Regions from separate parts of the Paraburkholderia sp. CNPSo 3076 genome, predicted to be linked through region 2. Evidence: riboswitches for the same ligand, from Rfam matches in the RefSeq annotation. Region 2 holds a riboswitch; each other region holds the start of a gene.
The links. Region 2 has a riboswitch for cobalamin ahead of M3A49_RS24815 (TonB-dependent receptor domain-containing protein). Riboswitches for the same ligand answer to the same signal wherever they lie in the genome.
Positions count from the first base shown of each region.

Region 1: another riboswitch for cobalamin. It lies ahead of cobW (cobalamin biosynthesis protein CobW); the one in region 2 lies ahead of M3A49_RS24815 (TonB-dependent receptor domain-containing protein).
Region 3: another riboswitch for cobalamin. It lies ahead of cobG (precorrin-3B synthase); the one in region 2 lies ahead of M3A49_RS24815 (TonB-dependent receptor domain-containing protein).

Region 1 covers NZ_JAPMAL010000010.1:108,929-113,202, forward strand. Annotated here, with positions in the region: gene cobN (cobaltochelatase subunit CobN) at 1-1,328, opposite strand, end outside; gene cobW (cobalamin biosynthesis protein CobW) at 1,356-2,447, opposite strand; cobalamin riboswitch at 2,661-2,931, opposite strand; gene M3A49_RS13625 (cobalamin biosynthesis protein) at 2,917-3,567, shown strand; gene cobO (cob(I)yrinic acid a,c-diamide adenosyltransferase) at 3,564-4,166, shown strand; gene M3A49_RS13635 (cobyrinate a,c-diamide synthase) at 4,171-4,274, shown strand, end outside.
Region 2 covers NZ_JAPMAL010000022.1:8,785-13,058, reverse strand. Annotated here, with positions in the region: gene M3A49_RS24815 (TonB-dependent receptor domain-containing protein) at 1-1,756, opposite strand, end outside; cobalamin riboswitch at 1,859-2,041, opposite strand; cobalamin riboswitch at 2,115-2,266, shown strand; gene M3A49_RS24810 (porin) at 2,514-3,608, shown strand; gene M3A49_RS24805 (acid phosphatase) at 3,669-4,274, opposite strand, start outside.
Region 3 covers NZ_JAPMAL010000010.1:95,655-99,928, reverse strand. Annotated here, with positions in the region: gene M3A49_RS13585 (precorrin-2 C(20)-methyltransferase) at 1-352, opposite strand, end outside; gene M3A49_RS13580 (precorrin-8X methylmutase) at 353-979, opposite strand; gene cobG (precorrin-3B synthase) at 972-2,357, opposite strand; cobalamin riboswitch at 2,453-2,646, opposite strand; gene cbiE (precorrin-6y C5,15-methyltransferase (decarboxylating) subunit CbiE) at 2,729-3,955, shown strand; gene M3A49_RS13565 (cobalt-precorrin-6A reductase) at 3,952-4,274, shown strand, end outside.

The DNA.
Region 1 (4,274 bases), on a different contig from region 2:
GGATCGTTCGTTACGCCCTGCGTGAGGATGCGCATGAGCGCGTCGCCGTCTTCGGGCAGGTCGGCCACGCGATAGCCTTCGTCGCGCAGCATGCGCAGGATGCCGACCACCGAGGCCGGCGTGTCGAGCCCCACGCCGTTGCCGATGCGCCCTTCACTCATCGGATAGTTCGCGAGCACGAGCGCGAGCTTCTTCTCTGCGTTCGGCAAGCTGCGCAAACGACACCACCGGCGCGCCAGTTCGGCGACGAACGCCACGCGTTCGACATCGGGCTGATAGCGCACGACATCGACCTGCGTCTCCTTGCAGTGGTACGCGAGGCCCTTGAAGCTGATCGCGCGCGTAATCACGCGGCCATCCACTTCGGGCAGCGCGATATGCATGGCGATGTCGCGCGAATTCAGGCCGTGATTGTCCTTCACCCAGTCTTCGCGATTGCCGCCGCTCAGGATCACCTGGAGCACAGGCGCATCGCCGGCCAGCGCGATCGGTTCGGGGTCGTCGAGCGACGAAGCTGCGAATGCGGTGGTATTCAGCACGAGTGAGACGTCGTGCTCGGCCGCCAGTTGATCGAGTACGTCGCGGCTCAAGGTGTCCTTGAGCGACGTGATCGCAAGCGGCAGCGGGTTCATGCCGCGCGCGAGCAGCGCGGCGATGAGGGCATCGAACGCGGCGGTGTTCGCCGCCTGCAGATGCGCCTTGTAAAACAGCAGCGCGACGACCGGCGCGCCGGGTTGCCAGCGCGCGCGCCATTCGTCGATGGTCGCGACGTCGCGCTGCGGGCAATAGAGCGCGGCGGCGGGGAGCGCGACGGGCGGCGCAGGCTCGCTGCCCCAGTCGAATGCCCGCCACGCGAGCCCACGCAGGAACGATTCGGCGTTGGCCGCGCCGCCTTCGCGCAGATAACGCCACAGCAAGCGGCAAAACTCGGGCTCGGCGCGGCTCTTCGCGATGAGATTGGGGTCTTCCTGCAAGTCGCCGGAAAACATCGCGAGCAGTTGCCCGCGGCGCTCGGCGAGCGAGACGACCTGCTCGATGCCATAAGGCCAGTATGTTTCGCCGCCCAGATGATCGACCACCACCACGCGCGCGTGCTGCAGGACGTCTTCGACGTAGAAGTCCACCGACGCGGGCTGGCGCAGATACGTGACGTTCGCGAGCCGCACGCTGGGAAAACCTGCGGGCAAGCGCGGCACGACGCTCGCCAGCAGCGCGAGCGTCGTGTCCGCCGAACTGAGCACGACGATCTCGGCGGGCTGCTGGTCGATACGGATAACGCCCTGCGTGTCGTCGACGAAACCGCCGGGCGTGGTGCGCAGCAAATGCATGGGACGGCCTCGTCTAGCTCGGCACGTTCACTTCGCGGCCGCGGTCTGCACGTTCGCCAATGCGGCGTCGAAGGCCGCTTGCAGCGTCGCGCCATCGAGGTCCTCGCCGATCAGCACGAAGCGGCTCGCCAGCGGCTGCGCCGCGCTTTCCCGCGTGTTCCAGCGGCGGTCGAAATAGCTGTCGAAGCGGCGGCCCACGCCTTGAATCACGAGGCGCATCGGCGCGCCCGGCAACGCGGCAAAGCCCTTCACGCGATAGATCGTGTGCGCATCGACGAGTTGTTGCAGCGCCTCGATCACGGTCTCGCGCGAAGCGGCATTGCCTGACACCACAACCGAGTCGAACTCGTCATGGTGATGATCGGGATCGTCGGCGGAACCGTGATGGTCGTGCCGCAGATGAATGCTCTCCTCGGAGGCCGCCTCGACCCCTAGCAGCGTATGCAGATCGAGCTTGCCGTGCTGCGCGCGCACGATCTTCACCTGCGGCGGCAGCTCTTCGCGCAGCTCGGCGATGAGCGCGTCCTGGCCCGCCTCGTCGAGCAGATCGGTCTTGTTGAGAATGACGAGGTCGGCGGCCGAAAGCTGGTCTTCGAACAGCTCATGCAGCGGCGATTCGTGATCGAGATTCGGGTCGGCGCGGCGCTGCGCGTTGACGGCCTGCGGATTTTCGGCAAACTGGCCGCTCGCGGCGGCGGGGCCGTCCACCACGGTCACGACCGCATCGACGGTGAACGCGTTGCGGATCGACGGCCAGTTGAACGCCTGCACGAGCGGCTTGGGCAGCGCGAGACCCGAGGTTTCGATCAGCACGTGATCGACATCGCCGCGGCGTTCGAGCAGTTTCTCCATCACGGGGAAGAACTCTTCCTGCACGGTGCAGCAGAGGCAGCCGTTCGCGAGTTCGTAGAGCTGGCCTTCGGTTTCGTTGCCGTTTTCGTCGCAGCCAATGCCGCAGCCACGCAGAATTTCGCCGTCGATACCGAGTTCGCCGAATTCGTTGACGATGACCGCGACGCGCAGGCCGCCCGCGTGCTGAAGAATGTGACGCAGCAGCGTGGTTTTACCGCTGCCGAGAAAGCCCGTCACGATCGTGACCGGAATCTTGCGCATTTGCATGAAGTGCTCCTTCGGCGCCAGGCCGGATCGAGGGGCATGGTGCGTCGCGCCTGCCGTTCGTGCGGGTGTCGTGTTGCGCTCACGCGCGTATCCGTGGAGACGCTGTCACGCGTAACGATTCAACAACCTGCAGGGGACGAACGACCAGAAACGCACCCGGGCCACGCCCGGCTGACGCATGAAAATCACGGATCCGGCACCGCATCCCCGCAGCGCGAATCCCACGTATCTGGCCGGTATCCGGACTGACGAGACACCGCTTCGCCTTCCCGCGCGAGCGGCCTTGCGGCCGGCTTGCACAGTGGCGTGGACTGCGTAAAGCATGGAAGCGGTTTGCGGCATTCGTGCGAACGCCGCGCTCGTTGTACCGTTGCGGGTGCAGTTCAGGTTGGCCATGCCCGAGGCGGGATGGCTCCCTGATTCCCGTTTAACTGCGCGCGCATTATGAGTCGCGCACGCGAGCACCAGAGTGCGTGCGAGTGTAGGCGCGGGGGGCCTGCGCGTCAAGGAAGGCGTGGGAAGCCGCAAACGCGTGTGCTATCGTAGCGCGCATCCGGCGCCGGCCGGAACGCGACTCTTTTGCTCGTTTTGCCTCTGCGATCAGCCTTCGATCGACGCTCTCGCCGTGAATCCTGCCGAAAATCGCGCCTCGCGCGCAGCCTCATTCGAAGCCACGCTGGAACCCACGCAGCGCGTGCCGCCGCTCGCGCTCGGCATCGGCTGCCGGCGCGGCGTGACGCTCGCGCAGATCGATGCCGCGGTGCGCGCCGCGCTCGGCGCGTGGCCGCTCGACAGCGTAACGGCTGTGGCAACGCTCGACGCCAAAGCCGGCGAACCCGCCTTGCAAGCGTTTTGCGCCGCACATGCGCTGCCGCTGCAAACGTACACGCGCGAGCAACTCGCCGCGACGCCCACACTGGCGGCGCCCTCCGCAGCCGCGCAAGCGCAGTTCGGCGTGGACGGCGTGTGCGAACCCTGCGCGCGTCTTGCAGCGGGCGGCGCTCCGCTCGTGCGCGGCAAGCTGGCGCTCGACGGTGTGACGGTCGCAATCGCAGGCTTTCTGCCAAACCACGCAAACGCGGACGCGAAGGCGCCGCAACCAACCCACTCCCGACGATGAAAACCGATCCCGAATCGCACCAACGCATGACGCAACGCCGCCGCGAAGGCCACGAGAAGAAGCAGGCCGCCGCGACGCGCGAAAAGGGCCTGCTGATCGTCAACACCGGCAACGGCAAGGGCAAGAGCACGGCCGCGTTCGGCATGGCGGTGCGCATGCTCGGCCACGGCATGAAGCTTGGCGTCGTGCAGTTCATCAAGGGCGCGCTGCACACGGCCGAACGTGATTTTCTCGGCAGCGTTGCGCACTGCGATTTCGTGACGATGGGCGACGGCTACACCTGGAACACGCAGAATCGCGACGGCGACATCGCCACCGCGCGCAAGGGCTGGGACGAAGCGAAGCGCATGATCGAGAGCGGCGAGTACGCCATGGTGATCCTCGACGAACTCAACACGGTGCTCAAATACGAGTACCTGCCGCTCGACGAAGTGCTCGGTGTGATCGCGTCGCGCGCGCCGCACGTGCACGTCGTCGTGACGGGCCGCCATGCGCCCGACGCCCTGATCGAAGCGGCCGACCTCGTCACGGAAATGCGCCTCGTGAAGCATCCGTATCGCGAGCAAGGCGTGAAAGCGCAAAAGGGCGTGGAGTTTTAAGCGCATGAGCGCAACCTTTGCCTGCCCCGCGCTCTTCATCAGCGCGCCCGCTTCGGGCCAGGGCAAGACCACGCTCACCGCTGGCCTCGCGCGCCTGCACCGGCGCGC
Region 2 (4,274 bases):
TCGAGCCGTTATACAACAGCGAAACGCCGGTGCTGAGCGCGTGGAGCTGGAACTCGTCCCATGTGTGATCCACGCTCAGGCTCACCGTCTGGCGCGGGCGGCGATTGAGCCAGGTCTGGTCGGTCACGTCCTGTGGATTCAGAATCCCCACCGTGAGGCTCACCGGCGTGGACTTGCCGAGCGTGCCCTTGTACGAGAGGTCGAGCCCCTGTATGTGCGCGCGGCCCACGTTCACGGGCAGGAAAGTCTGCGAGTTGTACGTGATGAGATCGTGCACGCGCGTGTCGTACACGGCTGCGGTGAACGTGCCGATCGACGTGGTGGCATCGAGCGCGGCTTCGACCGAGTCGCTGCGCTCGGGCAGCAGGTTGGGGTTCGAGTAGCCCGGATAGTAAAGGTCGTTGAACGTCGGCAGGCGGAACGCATTGCCGTACGAAACGCGCGCCGTATAGACCGGCGTGACCGCCCACGAAAGCGCGACGTTGCCCGTATTCACCGATCGCCCTTGCACGATTTCGTGTCGCCCCGCCAGAAACAGCGTGACGGGTCCGAGCGTGGTGGACTGATGCATCGACACGGCCGAATCGTTGCGCGCGGGCAGGCCGCCCGGCACATCCACCGGCAGGAATGCCATCTCGCGCGTGTAGTCGTAGGCGAGCTTGGTCTCGCCGTCGAGCGGCATGCCGAAGAGCGTGTGGCCCCTTTCCTGATGCGTCATCGACGTGGTAGTGGAAAAGCGCGTCGAGTCGATCTCGTCGGTCGGGATAGTCGGGTCGTTCGAATAGAGGAACTGACGGTCCGTCCCGTAGCCCACGGACTGGTCGAACTGCGTGGTCGGTGTGATGTCGAGGTGGAACGCGATGCCGGTCGTGAGCTGGGTGTCGCGCTGGCGGTCGTTGCCTCCCGCGTTGTCGTACGAGAGATCGGAGCGGTGGTAGAGCGCGAAGGTCGAGATCGACCACCTGTCGTGCGCGTAGCCGAGGCGCGCGTCCAGGTTCTGCGCGTGGTACGGGTTGCGGCCGTCTTCGTGGCCGTAAGCCCAAGGCTGCGTCGCGTCGATGCCCGCCGTATTGTAGTCGTGCAGGCCCAGCGAGTAGGTGAGGCCGCTCAACGCGGAAAGCGGCCCTGTCGAGCCGATCGTGCCCGAGGTGCGCACCTGCGTGTCGAAGGTCTTGTTCGAGCCGCCGCCGAACGAGACGGTGGTCTGGTTCGGCTGGTTCGACGCATGGCGCGTGAAGAGCTGCACGACGCCGCCCACGGCATCCGCGCCGAACGAGGCGGCCGCGGGCCCCGAGATCACCTCGACGCGGTCGAACGAGGCGGTCGCCAGATCGGCCCATTCGGCCGTGCCCGTGGTGACGGAGCCCACGCGTATACCGTCGATGAACACGGCCACCTGGTCAGCCGACGAGCCGCGGATGCTCACCCCCGTGTACGACCCCGGGCCGCCGGTCTGCGAGACGGTGACACCCGGCAGCGTGGCGAGCGCCTGCGCGATGCCGGGGTCGACGGGGGAGACGCGGTCGAGGTCTTCGCGAGTGAGCACCTGGGTGGTCGCGTAGCGCTGGTCGAACGATTGCGGCAGATGCTGCGTGTCGCCCACGACGAGGATATTGGGCAGCGTGGTGTCGCCGCCGGCTTGCTGCTGCGTCTGGGTGGACGATGCGTCGGCGGCGTCGGCAGCGGCGTCGGCATGCGCGGATTGCCACGCACAGGCGAGCGCAGCGGAGGTCAATACGAATTGGCGAAACTTCATGATGCGGTGGCTGGAAACAGCTCCTGAAATACGGGCTGTCCGTGCAACGGGCGATCGCCGCGTGGGCGGTGCTTGCGCATCGGGGATCCCCGCCCGCTGCGGCTGCTGGACTCGGCTGATGGCAGGTCTCCTGGCTCGCGGGTCGACATCCGTTGCCGGCCTTCCCGGTTTCCCAGTGGCACGCTCTGGCATGGACTCGCCGCTTACAGTTGCGGGGGCAGCCGCAGTCTTGCACTGCGTTCCCTTTTGATCCCGTCGCCGGGAACCATCAGCGCGCAAGGGTAATGGCCGCGCATTAGCCTCGTCAACCTTTGACGAATGTCGTGTGGCGAAAACACCCGGTTTGGCCACTCCCGAAACTTACGCTATCCTTGCAGCTGTTTTTCGCGCGTAGGCGCTGCACGAGCGAAATGCAGCAGGGAAGCCGGTGGGAATCCGGCGCGGTCGCGCCACTGTGACTGGCTGTCAATCGAGCCAGAAGTCAGACCTCGCTGCGTTTATTTCACGACTCGTTCCAGGGCGCGTAAACCAAGGAGCCGTCAATGCACACCCTCCTACCTTAGAAAGGCGGCCCAATCCGGTCGCCACCACTGGCCCCGATGCGGCGATAGACCGCTCACGGACCGCCATGCGTTCGCTGTTCAAAAGCACGCTGGATATTGACGGATTAACGACGACGTCGGAGCACCTCGCCGCATCGAGCGAGGGCTGACGGCGCTCGTCCATGCATTCTTTACAAGCACAAACAAGAAGACTCATGAACACGCACATTCTGGCCGTCCTTGGTGGCGCGGCTTTGGCATTCACAGGCGCTGGCGCCTCGGCGCAGCAGGTCACGTTGTACGGTGAGATCGACGCTAGCGTCGACTATTTCAGCGACGTTGGCGGCCACACCCAGTATCGCGCAGGCTCGGGCCTTATCGACGGCAGTTTTTGGGGCCTGCAGGGCAGCGAGGATCTCGGCGGCGGCAACGCCGCGATCTTTCGCCTCGAGCGCGGCTTCTCGGTCACGTCTGGCGAAGCCTTCAACGACCATCCGTTCTACGTCGGTTTGCAATCCGAACGATTTGGCACGATCACGCTGGGCCGCCAGTACGACACGATGCACGACTACTTCGCCCCGTTCACTCTGACGGGCGGTGCGGGCGGGACGGCATTCGCGCATCCGTTCGACAACGACAACGCCAACAATTCGTGGCTCGCCTCGAACGCCGTGAAGTTCGCGAGCGCCACGTACGGTGGTTTCAGCGCCGGCGCGATGTACGCGTTTTCAAACGCGGCGGGCCGCTTCGCGCAGAACCGCGCCTACGGCTTCGGCGCGCATTACGAGGGCGGCCCGTTCAGCGCCGGCGTGGCATGGATGCACATCGACGGACGCGGCGCCTCTTCGGTCGGTGCGTACGATACGTCGGTGCTGCCGGGCGCGGGCCTCGTGCCGACCGAGGTCGCGGTGCAGCGCGAAGACACCATCGGCGCGGGCATGAGCTACGTGCTCGGCGACGTGACGCTCGGCGCGGCCTGGTCACGTTCCATTCATACCGGCGTGAGCGAGGCCGACGGCGGCGCGCCGCTGCCTTCGATCGCCTTCAGCAACTACGAAGTGAACGCGCTTTGGCAGGTCACGCCCGCGTTCTCGCTGGCGGGCATGTATGCCTATACGGGCGCGACCTCCGCGCATTGGCATCAAGGCGCGCTGCAGGCCGACTATCAGCTGTCGAAGCGCACGGACGTGTATACCGAGGCGATCTATCAGCGCGCGTCGTCCGGTGCGTTCGCGATGATCAACACCTGCGACCCGTCGGGCGGCCGCAACCAGGTGCTCGTGGCGGCGGGCATCCGGCATCGCTTCTGACGCACACACAAAGCGGCCCCGAACCCTTGCGATTCGGGGCCGTTTTACCGCGTGGCTAGATCACGAAGCCGAAAGCTTCACTGCAACGCCGGTCGAAGAATAAACGGGGGTGGCCTTGAAGCCATCCACCGTGACCGTCGCGAATTTCACCGATGCGCCGCTGCCGTCGATCACGTCGATCGAGTCGCCCGCTCTCGGCGTATAGCCGTTCACGAACTTCACATGCAGCGTGCCGCCCGCCACCGTGAGCTGGCCGCCCACGCGCAGGCGTCCGCCGCCGTTGCCGTCGATGTCGAGTTCGAGCGTCGTGCCATCGAGTTGCGTGTATTTGCCCGTCACCGTCAACGGCGCGCTCGTCGCCACGGTCACGCCGCCGCCGGACCCGACGTACACGTCGCCGTTGCCGAAGGCCGTGGTCGACGCTGCGCAGAGCACGCCGCCGCTCACCTGCGAGCCGCCCGTGTAACTGTTGTTGCCCGCGAGCGTGAGCGTGCCGCTGCCCTGCAGCGTGAGCTTGCCCGAGCCGGCGATGTCGTTGCGCCAGCTGTCGGCGGCATTGAACCCGCCCTGGGTTGCGTCCATCGCCACGATCACGTTGCCGTTGAACGTGCCATAACCATCTGCGGCACTAAACATGTTCAGACGGCCCCAGCCTTCGGCGTCGTC
Region 3 (4,274 bases), on a different contig from region 2:
TGTACGAGCCGTAGAAGAACGGATCGCCTTCGCAGATCACGGCCACGTCGCGTCCGGCGTCGAGATGGCGCGAAAGCGTTTGCGCCGCGCCGTCGTAGAAGTCGGCGATGATCGCTTCATACGAGAGCGGCGGTTCGAGCGCTTCGGTCGTGACGGGGTACACGAGCGGCAGGCGTTCCTGCTCCGCTTCGAGATGGCCCTCGACAATGCCGAACGCATTGCCTTTCTTGCCCTTCGCGACGAAATACGCGACTACGGGCGCGGCCTTGAGCAGGCGCAGCGCCTTGAGCGTGAGCAGTTCGGGGTCGCCGGGGCCGACGCCAATGCCGTGCAGACGTCCTTTGCGGATCATTTATTCGGTCTCCGAAGCGAGTGCGTTGACGGCGGCGGCGGCCATCGCGCTGCCGCCGCGGCGGCCGTGCACGACGACGAAGGGCACGCCATGACTTTCGGCTGTGAGCTGCGCCTTGGACTCGGCCGCGCCGACGAAGCCCACGGGAAAGCCGAGGATCAGCGCGGGGCGCGGTGCGCCGGCGGCGATCATGTCGAGCAGATAAAAGAGCGCGGTAGGCGCATTGCCGATCGCAACGACGCTGCCTGCAAGGTGCGGCCGCCACAGTTCGAGCGCGGCTGCCGAGCGCGTGTTGCCGATCTCGCGCGCGAGATCCGGTACGGCGGGATCGTCGAGCGTGCAGATCACGGCGTTGTTCGCGGGCAGGCGCGCGCGCGTCACGCCATTGGCGACCATTTTCGCGTCACAGAGAATCGGCGCGCCGCCCGCGAGCGCGTTGCGGCCCGCCGTGCCCGCGCCTGCGGAAAACGCGAGGTCGGCGGCCACGTCGACCATGCCGCAGGCGTGAATCACGCGCACGGCGAGTTTTTCGAGGTCGACGGGAATGCGCGAGAGGTCGGCTTCGGCGCGGATCGTCGCGAACGACTTGCGATAGATCGCCTGGCCGTCGCGGATGTAATCAGACATCTTGGGTACTCCGGGGCTGCTGCGCGAGTGCCAGCGCAGCGGCTTCGATCGTCAGGTTGCGCGCGACGAGCTGGCCGAAGCCGCTTTGCGTATCGTCGCGCTGGTACAGGTCATAGTGGTCCGGTGCGCTGGCGAGCAACGTGAACGGCGCGCAATGCGCGGCCGCGCAGGAGCGCTCGCAGCCGCTCAGGTGGGCTTCGGCGCCGGGCGGCAGCAGGGCGGCGAGGCGCTGTGCGTCGGCTTTCGTGTCCGCGTGGCTTTTTGCGCATCCCGTCGAGCCCGTGCACGCGATCAGGCGTGCAAGCGGGTTGGCGCGCGAGACGATGAGGCCGAGCGCGTGCAGGCGTTCGAGCGCGGCGGGCATGGCGTGCGCGGGCACGTTGGGCAGCAGCACGCCTTGCCATGGCGTCACGCGCAGCGTCGCATCGCCTGAGTCTTCAGCGAGTGCGGCTAGCGCGCGCAGCGTTTGCGCGTCGATACGGCCGAGCGCGGGCTGCGCGCCCACATAGCCGCTGCCGTCGCTGCGCAGCGCGTGTGCGCCGAGGCGCAAGTCGGCGGGACTCGCCGCGCGGCGCCATGCGTGCAGGGCGGCGTCGTCACGCATCAGCGCGCATTCGCCATGCTGTTGCGCGCGCTGCAGCAGCGCGTCGAGCGAGTGAGCGGACAGCACGTCGCGCATGCGTGTTGCGTCCACTCCGGCGAGATCGAGGAACGCATGCAGCAGCGCGCGCATCGATGCGCAAACGTCTTCGGCGGCGAGCGTGCCGACTGGCCGCGCCGTGGGGCAACCCGCGAAGCCCACCGCGAAGCGCACCGTCGCGCCATGCGGCAGCGCGGCGAGCCAGATGTCGTGCGGATGCTCGAGCATCGCCACACGTTCGCCGCCGTCCAGTTGCAGCGCGAACTTGGGCGAGAGCGCGGCGAAACGCGGCTCGCGCTGCATCATGTCGATGAGCGCGGCGGTGAGTGCCGTCGTGTCGCACAACGCATTCGGGTCGAGGCCCGCGAGCGGGCTCAGCATCACGTTGCGCAGTTCGTCGGCGGTGCACGCGCGCTCGACCGGGCTCGCGGCGTCGACGCCGGCGGGGCCGAGGCCCGCGTCGATCAGCGTGGCGCTCAACGCCGCGTCCTCGCCTGCACGCACGCCGCGAATCTGCACGTTCGCGCGATTGGTCAGTTCGAGCACGCCGCTCGCATGCGTCGACGCGGCGTCGGCGAGGGCGCGTGCCCGCGCGGCGCTCAGCACGCCGCCAGGCAGACGGATGCGGCACAGGCCGCCGTCGCGCGCCGCGACTATGCGCACGAGCCCCGGGCACGCCGAGGGGCGGAGCACGGCCAATGCAGCAGCGGGCGAGACGGGTTTCGTTTCGTGTTTCAAGGGAATACCGGGTAAGCATTGCGCGGCAGCAGCGCGCTGCCCGCGCGCCAGGCGGGAAACGGCAGCGATATCGGTACACCCCGCCCGATATGGGTTCGCGCGAACATTCGGCCGGCAGGTCTCCTGGCTCGCAGGTCGTCGACCGCGTCGGCCTTCCCGGTAATACCAGTGGCTCGGGTGGATGCGGTCTCGCTGCTCACAGTCGCGGGGGCGGCCACAGCTTGCTGTGTTCCCTTACTCCGGTCCCATGCAAAGTTGCCTTAACGGCGCCGGCGGACACGGTATTATGCCCGTTTTCACGCGTGCTTCGCCCCACGATCGGGCTGCGGGCCCGTGGCGGTCTAGAGAAACAGGCAACGGTGGGAGAGCGAATGCAGGGCACGCAGGCATGGCTGACGGTGGTGGGCATCGGCGACGATGGCTACGCGGGGCTCGGGCGCGACGCGCGGCGCGCGCTGTTCGACGCGGCCATCGTGACGGGCGGCGAGCGCCATCTCGCGATGCTGCCCTCGCGCGTGCGTGCGCGGCGCGAAGCGTGGCCGCAGCCGTTCAGCGTGGAGGCGCTGCTTGCGTACCGCGAGTCGAATCTGTCCGTATGCGTGCTTGCGAGCGGCGACCCCATGCTGTTCGGCGTGGGCGCGACGCTCGCGCGCCGCGTGGCGCCCGGTGAAATGCGCGTGCTGCCCGCGCCGTCGTCGCTCTCGCTCGCGGCGGCGCGCAGGGGGTGGGCGTTGCAGGATACGGCGATGGTCTCGCTCGTCGGCCGTCCGCTCGATGCGCTGCGCCGCCATCTCTACGCGCGCTCGCGCGTGCTCGCGTTGAGCGCGGATGGGCGCACGCCCGCGGCGCTTGCCGCGTTGCTCGCCGCAGCGGGCTTCGGCGCCACGCGTCTTGCCGTATTCGAGCATCTGGGCGGCCCGCTCGAGCGCCGCATTGAAGGCCGCGCCGATGCGTGGCACGTCGAAGAAGCCGCGGCACTCAATCTGGTCGCGTTCGAATGCGAAAGCGATAGTGTGCAGACGCCCGCGCGCGGCTGGACGCTCACGCCCGGCCTTCCCGACGACGCCTACCGCCACGATGGTCAGATCACGAAGCGCGACGTGCGCGCACTCACGCTCGCACGTCTCGCGCCGACGCCCGGCGCGCTGCTTTGGGACGTGGGCGCGGGCAGCGGCTCGATCGGCATCGAGTGGATGCGCTCGCACGCCGCTTGCCGCGCGATCGCGATCGAGGCGCACGCCGAGCGTCAACGTTTCATCGAGCACAATCGCGCGGCGTTGGGCGTACCGGGTTTGCAACTCGTCGCGGGCCGCGCGCCCGACGCGCTCGCAGGACTTGCCGCGCCCGACGCGGTCTTCATCGGCGGCGGCGTGACCGTACCCGGCGTGCTGGCCGCGTGCTGGGCGGCGCTAGCGAGCGGCGGGCGGCTCGTCGCGAACGCGGTGACATTGCAGAGCGAAGCGGCACTCGTGGCATGGCGCGCGCAGCACGGCGGCACGCTCACGCGCATCGGCATCGGCGAGGCGCAGCCGCTGGGCGGCTTCGATACCTGGCGTCAGGCCTTGCCTGTCACGCTTTACGAGGCCGTCAAGCCGTGACGGCGCGCATCCTGCTGCTCGGCGGCACCGGCGATGCGCTGGCGATCGCGCGCACGCTCGGCCCGCAGCACGTGTACTCGCTCGCGGGCCTTGGCCGCGTGCCCGCCGATCTCGCCTGCGCGGTGCGTGTGGGTGGCTTTGGCGGGGCAGAAGGACTCGCGCGCTTTCTCGTCGACGAAAACATCGCACTCGTTTTCGACGCCACGCATCCCTATGCCGCGCAGATCAGCGCCAACGCGGCGCGCGCGTGCGCTGCGGCACAGGTGCCGTACTGGGCGCTGCGGCGTGCGCCGTGGCAGCCGCAGCCCGGCGACGACTG